4 regions of the Streptococcus sp. Marseille-Q5619 genome follow, and region 3 is predicted to be linked to each of the others. Evidence: predicted binding sites of a transcription regulator. Region 3 holds the regulator's gene; each other region holds the start of a gene.
What was found. Region 3 encodes Rex, which represses fermentation and respiration genes when NADH is low (regulators of the CRP and FNR family bind a similar motif). Its sites were predicted from a motif close to TTGTGAANTANTTCACAA; they were not measured.
Positions count from the first base shown of each region.

Region 1 (3,454 bases), on a different contig from region 3:
GACGCCATCTTCTGGTCATAGGCATAATCACAGGAACCCAGTTGGCTACGTCGCTTTTCTCCAACATTCATACCCGCCACAAACTTAAAGTGACTGATAACAGCCGCAAATTTTTCGAAATCATAACAACCGATTTTACAGCGCTTGTCTCCTATCCTCATATAAAGCTCATAGGCGTCTAACTTAGGGACAAAATAAATGTCTTGTGCCCCTTTTTTCCGAGCCGAACGAATGATTTCTTGTGCAATTTCTTGAACCATACTTACCTCCTCACCTATACTATTCGCAAAGATTTGGAAAAATAAAAAAAGCAACTCCAAAAAAGTTACTTTTTCTCTATTTTAATTTCATACGGCAAGAACGGTGCCTTTCCTTACCTGTTTGTTTTTCATAGCCTGGGCGTAGTTTTTCATCTGGGATAACCTGCTCATCCTGCAAAAGAGCCAAAGAATGGTATTGTTGTAAATACTCATCACATTCATCACACCAGCGTTGGTCTTCCGGATCCCAAAAAATGGTCATCAAGTCACTTCTGCTTTTATAAAGAGGGGATTCTTGTTCTAATTTAAACCAGCAAGTTTTGTAGTATTTGAGAGCATCATAATACTGGTCAAATTTCTTACTAGCTACAATATCTTCTTCCCAACCTTCTAAGAACCACCACGGTTCAAAATCTCCGTACATTTCTATAACACGATACATATTCATTCATTCCTTTGTACCGTATATTATAACCAATTCCGCTAAACAAGGAAAGAAATATGCTCATTTCTTAATTTCTTGATAAAAAATCCAGCCATCTGATGGATGACTGAATTTCTATGTGCTTATGTTCCAAAATGTTTTTACTACTTAAGCTTCTGAAATATCGTTTTCGATAATGACCTTAATTGCATGGTGGTCTGCTGCCTTACTGAAAACTTCATAGGCTTTTTCAATTTCACTTAGTTTGAAATAGTGAGTTACCAATTTTTCTGGTTCAATCTTATGACTTTCAAGAGCTTTCAACAATTGTGGAGTTGTATTTGTAGATACCAAACCAGTTGTTACATTGATGTTGCGAATCCAAAGCTTGTCCAAATCAAATTCAACTGGTTTACCATGCACACCACAGTTGGCAACTGTTCCGTCTACACCGATAATCTTTTGACAGAAATCAAATGTTGCAGGAATACCAACAGCTTCGATAGCAACATCTACACCACGACCATCTGTCAAATCATAAATTTCTTTAATGGCTTTTTCAGGGTCTGAAGAATTAACTTTATGAGTCGCACCAAATGATACAGCAGTTTCCAAGCGGTTATCGTCTAAGTCCACCATAATCAATTTAGCTGGTGAATAGAATTGGGCTGTCAAAAGAGCAGCCAATCCAACAGGTCCTGAACCAATAATGGCTACGCTGCAACCAGGTTCTACTTTCCCTTTTAAGACACCAATTTCATATCCAGTAGGTAGAATGTCTGATAGCATAACCAAGGCTTCATCTGACAAGTCTTCTGGAGTGTGGTAAAGAGTGTTATCTGCATGAGGGACACGTAGATACTCAGCCTGCATACCATCAATCAAGTGACCAAAAATCCAGCCCCCTTCGTCTTCACAGTGGGCATAAATTCCTTTTTTACAGTAGTAGCATTTACCACAGGCACAGACACAAGAAATCAAGACCTTATCGCCTTTTTTGAAGTTAGAAACTCCTTCCCCAACTTCTTCCACAATCCCAATCCCTTCGTGACCAAGAATGGTACCACTTTGGCAAGCGGGAACATCCCCTTTGATAATATGGAGGTCTGTTCCACAAATAGTGGTTTTTACGATACGCACAATAGCGTCAGTTGGCTTGCGAATAACTGGTTTGTCTACGTCAACAAAAGAAGCAAGTCCTGGTTTAACATAAGTATAGGCTTTCATAAAGCATTCCTCCGTTTTTTTATTTGTACTATTTATAATATAATTATAAGCCTTTTCATTTGTTTCTTCAAGTTTTTTTGTGATTTTTTTAACTTTTTTATTTACCGGTAAAGCAATATAGATAAAAAAGCAGAAGCTAATCTCTAACTTCTGCTTTCTCTCTTATGCTTGATAACGTTTCACACCATCTAGGTAGGTTGCTACCAATTCCAAATCTTTATCTAGTACGATAAAGTCAGCGTCGTAGCCTTCACGGATTTGGCCACAGACGTCATCGATGTGAACGGATTTTGCTGGGTTAAGGCTAGCCATCATGACCGCTTCATGCGGATTAGCAATACCCCACTCGACTACATTTCTCATACCATCTTTAAGTTTGAGGATAGAACCTGCCAAATTACCAGTAGATTTGAGACGTGCAGTTCCATTTGCTACTATAACAGGGAATTCTCCCAACATATAGTCACCGTCTTCAAGCCCACCAGCTGTCATACAGTCCGTAATAAGAGCGATGTTTTCTGTCCCCTTTTGCTTAAGTAAAATCTCACAAGCTTTTGGATCTACGTGATAACCATCACAAATCAATTCTGCGTAAGTATGTGGGAGCTCATACATAGCTCCTACCATACCTAGTTCGCGGTGTGTTAAACCACGCATCCCATTATAGGCATGTACCCATACACTAGCTCCAGCATCAACTGCCTTCTTAGCTTGTTCAAATGTCGCATCTGAGTGTCCAAGTGCAACTGTCACACCTTCACCTGTAATAGTACGTACAAAATCTTCCACCCCATCACGTTCTGGTGCAATAGCGATTTTATTTAGCATCCCTTTTGCAGCATCTTGCCAAGAATGAAACTCCTCAACACCCGGATCTCTCATATAAGTCGGATTTTGTGCCCCCTTAAAAGTTTCTGTGAAATATGGACCTTCATAATAAATCCCACGAATCTTAGCACCTGTTGCTTCTTTATAATGGTTTCCAAGATTTTCAGTGACTGCAAGCAATTGCTCATAAGTGGCTGTTAAAGTTGTGGGCAAGAAACTGGTAACACCGGTACTAAGAAGTCCTTCACTCATAGTATGCAATGTACCTTCAATGTTGTTGTCCATCACATCTACACCTGCATATCCATGAATATGAGTATCCACAAGACCTGGTGCAATGCTATAACCAGTATAGTCAAGAACCTCTGCTCCTTCAGGAATTTGATCCACATGTTTCCCAAATTTGCCATCAACAAGTTCTAGGTACCCACCGCGACGAATGCCAAATGGATAGAAAAACTGATCCGCTTTAACGTAATTAGGCATAATAATGACCTCCTTAAAAGATTACTTTTGATATTTATTATGTCAATTACATTATAAACCTTTCTGATTCATTTGTAAATGGTATAGACCTATTTTCTAGAGATATTTTAAAAGAGCTGGATTTCTCCAACTCTTCTCTTTTAAATATACGTTATTTTGATTTGACTGGTTTGTCTTGAGCTGTTTGCAAGGCTGCAGCAATGGTATCTGCATACAATTTAGCTCCGGC
Region 1 is NZ_CAMPPO010000007.1:181,247-184,700, reverse strand. It holds gene comGA (competence type IV pilus ATPase ComGA) at 1-260, opposite strand, end outside; gene OC530_RS09660 (DUF1033 family protein) at 337-702, opposite strand; gene OC530_RS09655 (zinc-dependent alcohol dehydrogenase family protein) at 853-1,911, opposite strand; gene nagA (N-acetylglucosamine-6-phosphate deacetylase) at 2,074-3,225, opposite strand; gene OC530_RS09645 (acyltransferase family protein) at 3,377-3,454, opposite strand, start outside.
Region 1: OC530_RS09655 (zinc-dependent alcohol dehydrogenase family protein) is a predicted target of Rex. The motif match lies at 1,989-2,006, and genes of this name have one in related genera.

Region 2 (3,454 bases), on a different contig from region 3:
GGTGATTTTCACCATTTGTCGCTACGATACCAACTTTTTCACCTGTACCAATCAAGGTACCAATTGTATCAAAAATATCTGTCAATGAGAAGGCAAGAATGGCCATCAGAGTTTCAGGCAAGCGAGCTGTATCTGAAACCAAAGCTCCCAAACCTTCTGAACCAAGAGCTGCACCAAAGACTGTCTTCAAGTCTTCAAAGGCTGCACCAACATGGTTATTAGCAAAATCGATGCTAGACAAATCTACCAAACCAACTGCAATAGCAAGAACAGTTGTTGTCAAGATAGAGAGAATAATTCCCCCTTTAATTCCTTTGATAACAAAGAAGATAGTAATGGCAAGTCCTGCAAGAGCCACCAAAACAGCTGGATTATTAAAGCTGACCAATCCTGGAACCGCTGAAGAGTTTGCTGCAATCGTTGCTTGGGCTTTGTCAGCCCCTTCTCCTACAACAATATAGTTTCCTGGATCAATCGTGAATTTCAAAAGTCCAGCATTCTTAATCCCTACATAGGCAAGGAAGACACCGATACCAGCTGAAATAGCTGAGCGAAGAGCATTGGGAATCGATTCAATGATCATTTTACGAACATTTGTCAAGGTAATAATCAATGAGATAATTCCACAGATGAAGACCATAGCTAGGGCTTCTTGCCATGAATAACCAAGCCCGAATACAACTGTAAAGGTAAAGAAGGCATTGAGTCCCATACCTGGCGCTTGAGCATATGGTAAGTTGGCGTAGAAGGCCATCATCAGGGTACCAGCAACTGCACCGATAATCGTTGCGAGGAATACACCCTGAGCAGGCATTCCTGTTTGCGAAAGAATTTGTGGGTTTACAAAGAGAATATAACTCATTGCGAAGAAAGTCGTTAAACCAGCGAGAACCTCTGTACGAACGTCTGTACCGTTCTCTTTTAGTTTAAATAATTTGTCCATTATCAATCTCCTTTTAATTTTTACGAACAATAATAGAATTATATCATTTATCATTCACTTTTTCAATATCTTTGTTTAATTTATTTAAGAATTTGATGGAATTTCATTTTTTGTTTGGAATCTGCTTTTCTGTCTGCTTTTTGTTATAATAGAAGACATCTTATCTGGAAAGACACTAGAAAGGTTCATATGACGAAAAAAATTATTGCACTAGATCTGGATGGAACCCTACTCAACTCAGACAGTCAAATTTCTGACTTTACCAAAAAAACCATCAAAAAAGTTGCTGAAAAAGGCCATCAGGTTATTATTACGACAGGTCGCCCTTACCGTATGTCAAAAGATTTTTACCGTGAACTGGGCTTAGACACTCCTATGATTAACTTCAACGGATCCCTTACTCATTTACCAGACCAAGTTTGGGATTTTGAAAAGTGTTTGACGGTAGACAAAAAATATCTTTTAGATATGGTTCGACGTTCAGAGGACATTCAAGCCGATTTTATCGCTGGAGAATATCGTAAAAAATTCTACATTACAAATCCCAATGAAGAAATTGCCAATCCCAAACTATTTGGTGTAGAAGCTTTCCAGCCTGAAAATCAATTCCAGCCTGAATTGGTGACCAAGGATCCTAACTGTATTCTGCTGCAGACCAGAGCCAGCGACAAATATGCCTTGGCAAAAGAAATGAACGCCTTCTACCAGCATCAACTGTCTATCAATACCTGGGGAGGTCCGCTCAATATCCTTGAGTGTACCCCAAAAGGTGTCAACAAAGCCTTTGCCTTGGACTACTTGCTCAAGGTAATGAACCGCGATAAAAAGGATTTGATTGCCTTTGGAGATGAACACAATGATACCGAAATGCTAGCTTTTGCTGGGAAGGGCTATGCCATGAAAAATGCCAATCCAGAGCTACTCCCTTATGCAGATGAGCAAATTTCTCTGACCAATGACCAAGACGGTGTTGCCAAAACCCTACAAGACTTATTCTTATAGTCCATTCTGACCAGCTTGCGAGCTGGTCTTTGTGCTCTTTTCACAGTCTCATCAACCAGTTAATCGATTGTTCTACTTTTTGCCTCCAAAACCTTGGAAAAGGCTTTCTTTTGTGATATACTTCACATATAAATACAAGAGAGCTCGTCACACTCGACTCTGTTGAAAAAATCAATCCAGTCCCGTTGTCCCTGTTCTCGGTCAATATAAAGGAGGATAGCTATGAAAGCTGTTGTTGTAAATCCAGAAAGCACTGGTGTTGCTGTTGAAGAAAAAGTACTCCGTCCACTTGAAACTGGAGAAGCACTTGTAGAAATTGAATACTGCGGTGTCTGCCACACTGACCTCCACGTTGCTCATGGTGACTTCGGTCAGGTACCAGGACGTGTCCTTGGCCACGAAGGTGTTGGTATCGTTAAAGAAATTGCTCCAGATGTGAAAAGCCTTAAAGTCGGTGACCGCGTCAGCGTTGCTTGGTTCTTTGAAGGATGTGGCACTTGCGAATACTGTACAACTGGTCGCGAAACCCTTTGCCGTACAGTGAAAAATGCTGGCTACTCAGTAGATGGTGGTATGGCTGAACAATGTATCGTAACTGCTGACTATGCCGTCAAAGTTCCTGACGGACTTGATCCAGCCCAAGCTTCTTCTATCACATGTGCTGGCGTAACAACCTATAAAGCTATTAAAGAGGCCAAAGTTGAACCAGGCCAATGGGTTGTCCTTTATGGTGCTGGTGGGCTTGGTAACCTAGCTGTTCAATACGCTAAAAAAGTATTCAATGCTCATGTTATCGCAGTTGATATCAACAATGACAAACTTGCCCTTGCAAAAGAAGTAGGTGCTGACATTGTTATTAACGGCCTAGAAGTTGAAGATGTACCTGGACTCATCAAGGAAAAAACTGATGGTGGAGCTCATTCAGCTGTCGTAACTGCTGTATCTAAAGTTGCCTTCAACCAGGCTGTTGACTCAGTTCGTGCTGGTGGTCGCGTTGTCGCTGTCGGCCTTCCTTCTGAAATGATGGAACTAAGTATCGTAAAAACCGTTCTAGATGGAATCCAAGTCATCGGTTCTCTTGTAGGAACTCGTAAAGACTTGGAAGAAGCCTTCCAATTCGGTGCAGAAGGTTTAGTAGTTCCAGTTGTTCAAAAACGTCCAATAGAAGATGCCGTAGCCATTTTCGACGAAATGGAAAAAGGTCAAATCCAAGGACGTATGGTACTCGACTTCACCCATTAATCTAATAAAAACCTATTTTAAAAGTTGGAATGCGCTTCCAACTTTTTTATATTAAATTTTTAAATAAGGATTCAAAAAAACTTCTCTAAAACTCAATATATCAATATTTTCAGATGTAATCTTTTTAATTATTTTATGATAAATAGTTGATTTTTAGATGAAAACGGTTTATACTTAAAAAGTCTTAAAGTTTTCTTAAATGAAAACTAAAACAAAAAAGGAGGAATGACAATAATGAGTATCGGAATCATTATTGCGAGCCACGGC
Region 2 is NZ_CAMPPO010000002.1:573,743-577,196, forward strand. It holds gene OC530_RS03825 (NCS2 family permease) at 1-943, opposite strand, end outside; gene OC530_RS03830 (Cof-type HAD-IIB family hydrolase) at 1,133-1,945, shown strand; gene adhP (alcohol dehydrogenase AdhP) at 2,168-3,187, shown strand; gene OC530_RS03840 (PTS sugar transporter subunit IIB) at 3,422-3,454, shown strand, end outside.
Region 2: adhP (alcohol dehydrogenase AdhP) is a predicted target of Rex. The motif match lies at 2,056-2,073, and genes of this name have one in related genera.

Region 3 (3,454 bases):
TCTCACGAATAATAAAGTGAGGAGGATTTTTATGTACAGTATTTCATTCCAAGAAGATTCACTATTGCCAAGAGAAAGACTAGCCAAGGAAGGAGTAGAAGCGCTCAGTAACCAAGAGTTGCTAGCTATTTTACTTAGGACAGGAACACGTCAAGCCAGCGTTTTTGAAATTGCCCAGAAAGTCTTGAACAACCTTTCAAGCCTAACGGATTTGAAAAAAATGACCCTGCAGGAATTGCAGAGTCTGTCTGGTATCGGTCGTGTTAAGGCTATAGAGTTGCAAGCTATGATTGAATTGGGGCATCGTATTCATAAACATGAGACCCTTGAAATGGAAAGTATTCTCAGCAGTCAAAAGTTGGCCAAGAAGATGCAGCAGGAATTGGGACATAAAAAACAAGAGCACCTGGTGGCGCTCTATCTCAATACTCAAAATCAAATCATCCATCAACAGACCATTTTTATCGGTTCTGCAACTCGTAGTATCGCTGAACCGCGAGAGATTCTTCACTATGCCATCAAGCATATGGCGACCTCTCTCATCTTGGTTCACAATCATCCTTCAGGAGCGGTATCGCCTAGCCGTAATGATGATCATGTCACTAAACTTGTCAAAGAAGCCTGCGACCTGATGGGGATTGTCCTCTTGGACCATTTGATTGTCTCACATTCTAATTACTTTAGTTATCGTGAAAAGACGGATTTAATCTAAAGTTCATTAACAACATAGTCAAAGAGGTTTTTATCTTTGGGACGATTTTCAAATAGAAATTCTGGGTGCCATTGGACACCGAGAAAGGGGACATCATCCGTACTCATGACAGCCTCAATGATACCATCTTTAGGATCATGAGCTGCAATCTTTAAATTTGGTGCTAAATCCTTGATGCTCTGGTGGTGGAAGGAGTTGATATGGGAAATTTCTCCATAGATTTCTCGAAGAACTGTATCAGGCTCTGTCACCAAGCGTTGAGTTGTGTACTCGGCAGAACAATCCTGCCAATGGTCTTCGATATCTTGGTACAGAGTTCCGCCCATGGCAACGTTAAAAAGCTGAGTCCCACGACAGACAGAGAAAATCGGCTTTTGCTGTTTGATAGCTTCCTTGATGAGGGCTAGTTCGAAGATATCTCTTTGAAGGTGGTAGTCATCGCTATCAATGGTTTTTGGTTCACCATAGAATTTTGGATCAACATTTTGCCCACCTGTCAAGATGAGCTTGTCAATCATACTGATATAGTGGCAGGCCATTTCTTGATCACCAATCGGTAGGATGATGGGAATCCCTCCAGCGTCTTTAACGCCTTCAACAAAGCCTTTTGCTGCGTAGCTCATCATGATGTCATCATCAGGATGAGTTTTTTCGTTTCCTGTAATCCCTATAACTGGTTTTTTCATAAAATGATTTTCGCTTTCTAATCCTCTTTTCGCATGAAATAGAGGAGGGTTTGGAGTTCACTTGTCAAATCGACATACTGAACGACCACATCTTTTGGTAAATGCAGATGAACTGGTGAAAAACTAAGAATTCCTTTTACGCCAGCATCAACCAAGAGATTAGCGACCTCTTGTGACTTGACGCTGGGAACGGTCAGGATAGCAGTCTTGACATCAGCATCCTTGATTTTATCCTTGATTTGAGAAATTCCGTAAATGGGAATCCCGTCAGGAGTTTGGGTACCGACTTCAGGATGGTCATCTAGGTCAAAGGCCATGATAATCTTCATCTTGTTACGCTCGTGGAAGCGGTAGTGGAGAAGGGCATGACCCATATTTCCAATACCTACTAGCATGACATTGGTAATGGAGTTATCATTGAGCAAATCGGCAAAAAACGTCATCAGTTTTTTGACATCATAGCCAAAACCACGACGACCTAGTTCACCAAAATAGGAAAAATCACGACGAACTGTCGCTGAATCAATACCGATAGCCTCTGCAATTTGTTTAGAGTTGGCACGTTCAATCTTTTCTGCATGAAATCTCTTAAAAATTCGATAGTAGAGAGAGAGTCTTTTCGCTGTAGCTTTTGGAATAGCAGACTGTTTATCTTTCACAAAATCACAACCTTTCTATTCTTCTATTTTATAGAAACATTGTGAAAAAATCAACAAAAACAAGAAAAAACTAAGAAAAATCTTAGTTTTGATGTAAAAATTCTGCATGTGATAGAAAACGGTAGAGGTCTCCAACCAATCCTTGGTAAACTTCCTGCCCCTCAAAAGTCAAAGAAGTCACATAAAGTGTATCTGGTAGGGTCACACATCCTGACAAAGCCAGCATGAGAGCTTCATAATCCTCATACTTGAGTGTACGCTCTACCCGATAGCTGTCCTTATAGGTCAGTTCAAACATTTTGGCTCTATCTTTCCGATTTTGTAAAGACACCACGTTCTACCAAGCTATCCATGAGGAAATAGAATTTTTCCTGATGAATGTGGTGGTCTTCTGATTTGAAAATATCAACTAGACGTAGCCCAAACTTGTCAGTGATATTGATTTTAGCACCTGTAAGTTCCTTGTTAATGATGATTTTGAGTTGGAAGCCTTCACCGCTGTTTGGCACTTTTTCAAGTAGGCGAGTCAATTCATAGTTACCAACCTTAGTCTCAAAAAAGGTGTTGTCCTTAAGGGTGAATTTTTTAACAGAAGGGCTAAGAGTGTAGTCGTAACGACAATTTTTTAACTGAATGGTTTTTTCAAATGCCATATGGCTAACCTCCGATAATTTCTTTTAAGGTCTTTGCGAGGGTATGTAGGTCTTCAACAGTATTTTCTGGCGAGAGACTGATACGAACGGATTCCTTCAAGCGTTCTGAATTTGCCCCGTACATGGCTTCAAGAACATGGCTGGATTGGACAATGCCTGCCGTACAGGCTGAGCCAGTAGAGATTGAAATTCCAGCCAAATCTAGCCGAAGGAGTAAGAGGTCGTTTTTCTGACCAGGAAATCCAATATTGAGAACATAAGGGAGATGATGTTGTCCTCTATTCACGTAATACTGAATTCCTTCTAGCTCTGCAAGAAAGGCAGTTTCTAGATTTTGTACATGTTGGAAATGTTCTTCCTGTTTTTCTAGGTCTTCTTTTAGGGCTGCAACCATACCCACGATGGCAGCTAGATTTTCAGTTCCGGCTCGTTTTTTCTGTTCTTGGTCTCCGCCATGAAGATAGGAATCAAAATCCATGCTAGATGCGTAGAGAAAACCGATTCCCTTAGGACCATGGAACTTGTGGGCAGAAGCAGTGAGAAAATCAATGCCCAATTCTTCTGGGTGTATAGGGATTTTACCAATAGCCTGAACTGCATCGACATGATAGGCGGCTGGGTGTTGCTTGAGTATTTGGCCAATTTCAGCAATGGGCAGTAGGTTTCCAGTCTCATTATTGGCAAACATGGTAGAAACCAAAATCGTATCGTCACGTAAGGCCTCTTGAATTTGCTGGGCGGTGA
Region 3 is NZ_CAMPPO010000001.1:164,261-167,714, reverse strand. It holds gene radC (DNA repair protein RadC) at 32-712, shown strand; gene OC530_RS00750 (gamma-glutamyl-gamma-aminobutyrate hydrolase family protein) at 709-1,398, opposite strand; gene OC530_RS00745 (redox-sensing transcriptional repressor Rex) at 1,416-2,057, opposite strand; gene OC530_RS00740 (DUF4649 family protein) at 2,140-2,355, opposite strand; gene OC530_RS00735 (DUF1831 domain-containing protein) at 2,363-2,710, opposite strand; gene OC530_RS00730 (cysteine desulfurase family protein) at 2,715-3,454, opposite strand, start outside.

Region 4 (3,454 bases), on a different contig from region 3:
ATGACACGTTCAACGTCACGACATTTTTGAAGGTATTGAATTGAATCACGTTCAAAGTATGTTTTTGAAGGAAGTTTCATCCATTGCATGTTATTTCTCCGTCTTCCGACTTTTTTGATGTTCAAGAGGTTAATGGCACTAACGTTATCCCCAACTGAGTTGCGTCCGTAAGAACCACATCCAAGTGTCAATGATGGCAAGAAGGCATTGTAAACGTCCCCGATACCACCGAAAGTAGAAGGTGAGTTACAGATAACACGAATAGCTTTAACAGCTTTACCAAATTCTTTAGTCAATTCTTCGTCAGCTGTGTGGATAGCTGCTGAGTGTCCCAGACCGTTAAATTCGACCATTTGACGAGCCTTAGTAATACCATCTTCACGGCTTTCAGATTTCAAAACTGCGATAACTGGTGACAATTTTTCACGAGTCAATGGCTCATTTTCACCAACTTCTTTACATTCTGCAGCAAGAATGTTTGTTCCTTCTGGAACTGTAAATCCTGCTTGTTCTGCAATCCAAGTTGCTGGTTTACCAACGATGTCAGCGTTCAATTTTGCACCCGCACAGTTTTTGCTGTTTGCTTTCACGCCGAAGCAGAACTCTTCAAGAAGTGCTTTTTCTTTTTTGTTTACAAAGTAAGTGTGGTAAGATTTGAACTCTGCTACAAATTCATCGTAAATTTCTTTATCAATGATAACCGCTTGCTCTGAGGCACAGACCATACCGTTATCAAATGATTTAGACATGACGATATCGTGTGCAGCTTGGCGGATGTTAGCTGATTTTTCAACATAAGCTGGAACGTTACCGGCACCTACCCCAAGAGCTGGTTTACCACATGAGTATGCGGCTTTAACCATGGCATTACCACCAGTTGCAAGGATTGTCGCAACACCTTCGTGGTTCATAAGGGCACTTGTTGCTTCCATAGATGGTTGAGTAATCCATTGTACACAGTTTTCAGGAGCACCAGCTGCTATAGCTGCATCGCGAACGATACGAGCTGCATGAGCTGATGACTCTTGAGCTGATGGGTGGAAGGCAAAAACGATTGGATTACGAGTCTTCAATGAAATCAACGCCTTAAAGATTGCTGTTGATGTTGGGTTTGTTGTAGGAGTGATACCACAGACAACACCAACTGGTTCAGCAATAAGAGTCAAACCTGTTACATCGTCTTCTTCGATAACGCCAACTGTCTTAGTGTGGCGCATGTTGTTTACTACGTGTTCACAAGCAAACAAGTTCTTAGTTGCTTTATCTTCAAATACACCACGTCCTGTTTCTTCATAGGCATGTAAAGCCAATTCTCCGTGGGCATCCAAAGCTGCCACTGACGCTTTAGCTACGATGTAGTCAACCTGCTCTTGATCCAACTTACGCATTTCTTCAAGAGCAACTAGAGCTTTTTGCACCAATCCATCGACATGCTTTTCAGCAGCGAGTTTCTTTTCCTCTGGTGTCACAGTTTTTTTATCAGCCATATTTTCCTCCATAGCTTTCAAGGATTCAATCCCTTGTTAATTTTTTCACAAGTTTATTATAACGCATTATTTCAATTTTGTAAACAGTTTCACAAACATTTCACAAAGAATTTTTAGCACCTTGTGAAATCTTTCTCATTTTCTTTGCTTATCAAGTTTTTTCTTTAGAGTTTGTGAAATTTATTTCAAATATTTTTTATTTCACAAACTTACTTGGAAGGGGGACTTGGAAAGAAAGGGATTTGCAGGTAAGCGCTTACCTGAACATTCTAACAATACCTCCTTTGATAAGGAGGCTTTATTTTTGTTGAAAAACGCCTTGTTTAAAAGTCCCTTCATAAACGACTTCTTGTTCTGTTGTTAGTTTTCCTTTTCCTTCAGCCTGACCATTTACAAAATCACCTTCGTAGGTCCAGCCTTCTTTGGATTGAAAGGTGCCTTTTCCGTTGAAGGCTCCATTGTTGAAACCACCTGTATATTGGTCTCCATTTTGGAAGGTAATGGTACCTTGCCCATTCATTTTACCACGGACAAGACTGCCATCGTAAACAATCGTTCCATTATCAAGCTTTAGAACACCTTTTCCGGGAATATTTAGAAAAAAGACGAGTACAGCACAGAAAACAATGGTAACTACTGCCAAAAGCTCTAAACGTGGACGAGTCAGATAGACACGATACTTTTCGTAAAAATTCTTAAGATTTTCCACCTTCACTCTCCTTTTCTAAACGTTTTAACCAAGCTTGACAACCCTCCTGAACACGCTGATAGGTTTCCTCAAAATCTCCTGTATACCAAGGATCTGGAACACTTTCAGATGCAAATGAGTAAATCTTATCTTGACAGTCTACTGGACACATCTGACGTAAGTCAGAAACATTTGAAGCATCCATGCCGATAATATAATCAAAGGCTTCAAAATCTTCCTTACTAATCTGAAGCGATGTTTTGGCTTTGTTATAAGGAATCTCATACTCTTGAAAAATCCCTTGAGTTCCCTTATGAATCGGATTGCCATGTTCCCAAGAAGAAGTCGCTCGACTTTGGATTTCATAATTATCTGTCATTGATTTCATCACAAACTCGGCCATAGGGCTGCGGCAAATATTTCCTAGACAGACAAAGACTAATTTTTTCATCCCATTTCCTTTCTTTTATAGAAAAACGGGAGTTCGTAATCCCGTCTTATTTTTCAATTGCACCTTCGAGTGAAGCTGTTTCTTTAAGTGGTAATACGGTCTTGATAGCAGCTAGTTCAAACGTCAAGTAAACTCCATCTACATCAAGAACAATTGTTTTCTTCTCCGTATCTACTTCATCGACTGTTCCATAAAGTCCACCGATTGTAATCACTTCATAGCCTTTTTGTAGTTTATTCAAGCTTTCCATACGTTTTTGCGCTTGTTTCTTTTGAGAGCGTTGCGTAAAGAACATCAAGCCCACCATAGCCACAAGAATGATTAAAAATGTATATTGTGATTCCATTATATTCTCCTTTGTCTTTTACATAGGACTACTATATCAAATTTCGGCTACTTTTACAAGATTGTACCTTACTTTTCTGGTAAGAAAAACCAGAGCTTACGCCCTGATTTTTAGGATTATTTCAAGTTTTGAACCACTTTTACAAGATTTTCTACAGTAAAGCCATATTCTGCCAATACTTTTGGTGCTGGGGCAGAGGCTCCGAAGGTATCAATACCGAGAACGGCACCATCGAGACCAACGTATTTGTACCAGTTTTGACTTGCACCCATTTCGACTGCAACACGACGGCGAACTGCATTTGGAAGAATTTCTTCCTTGTAAGCTACATCTTGTTTATCAAAGACATCTGTAGATGGCATGCTGACTACGCGGACTTTTTCACCTTGACTAGCCAATTCTTTGGCAGCTGAGACAGCAAGATTGACCTCTGAACCTGTCGCAATCAAGATGGTATCAAAGTCTGCTGCATTTTCATAGAC
Region 4 is NZ_CAMPPO010000007.1:203,710-207,163, reverse strand. It holds gene adhE (bifunctional acetaldehyde-CoA/alcohol dehydrogenase) at 1-1,487, opposite strand, end outside; gene OC530_RS09795 (MORN repeat-containing protein) at 1,786-2,196, opposite strand; gene OC530_RS09790 (low molecular weight protein-tyrosine-phosphatase) at 2,183-2,626, opposite strand; gene yajC (preprotein translocase subunit YajC) at 2,673-2,972, opposite strand; gene tkt (transketolase) at 3,089-3,454, opposite strand, start outside.
Region 4: adhE (bifunctional acetaldehyde-CoA/alcohol dehydrogenase) is a predicted target of Rex. The motif match lies at 1,521-1,538, and genes of this name have one in related genera.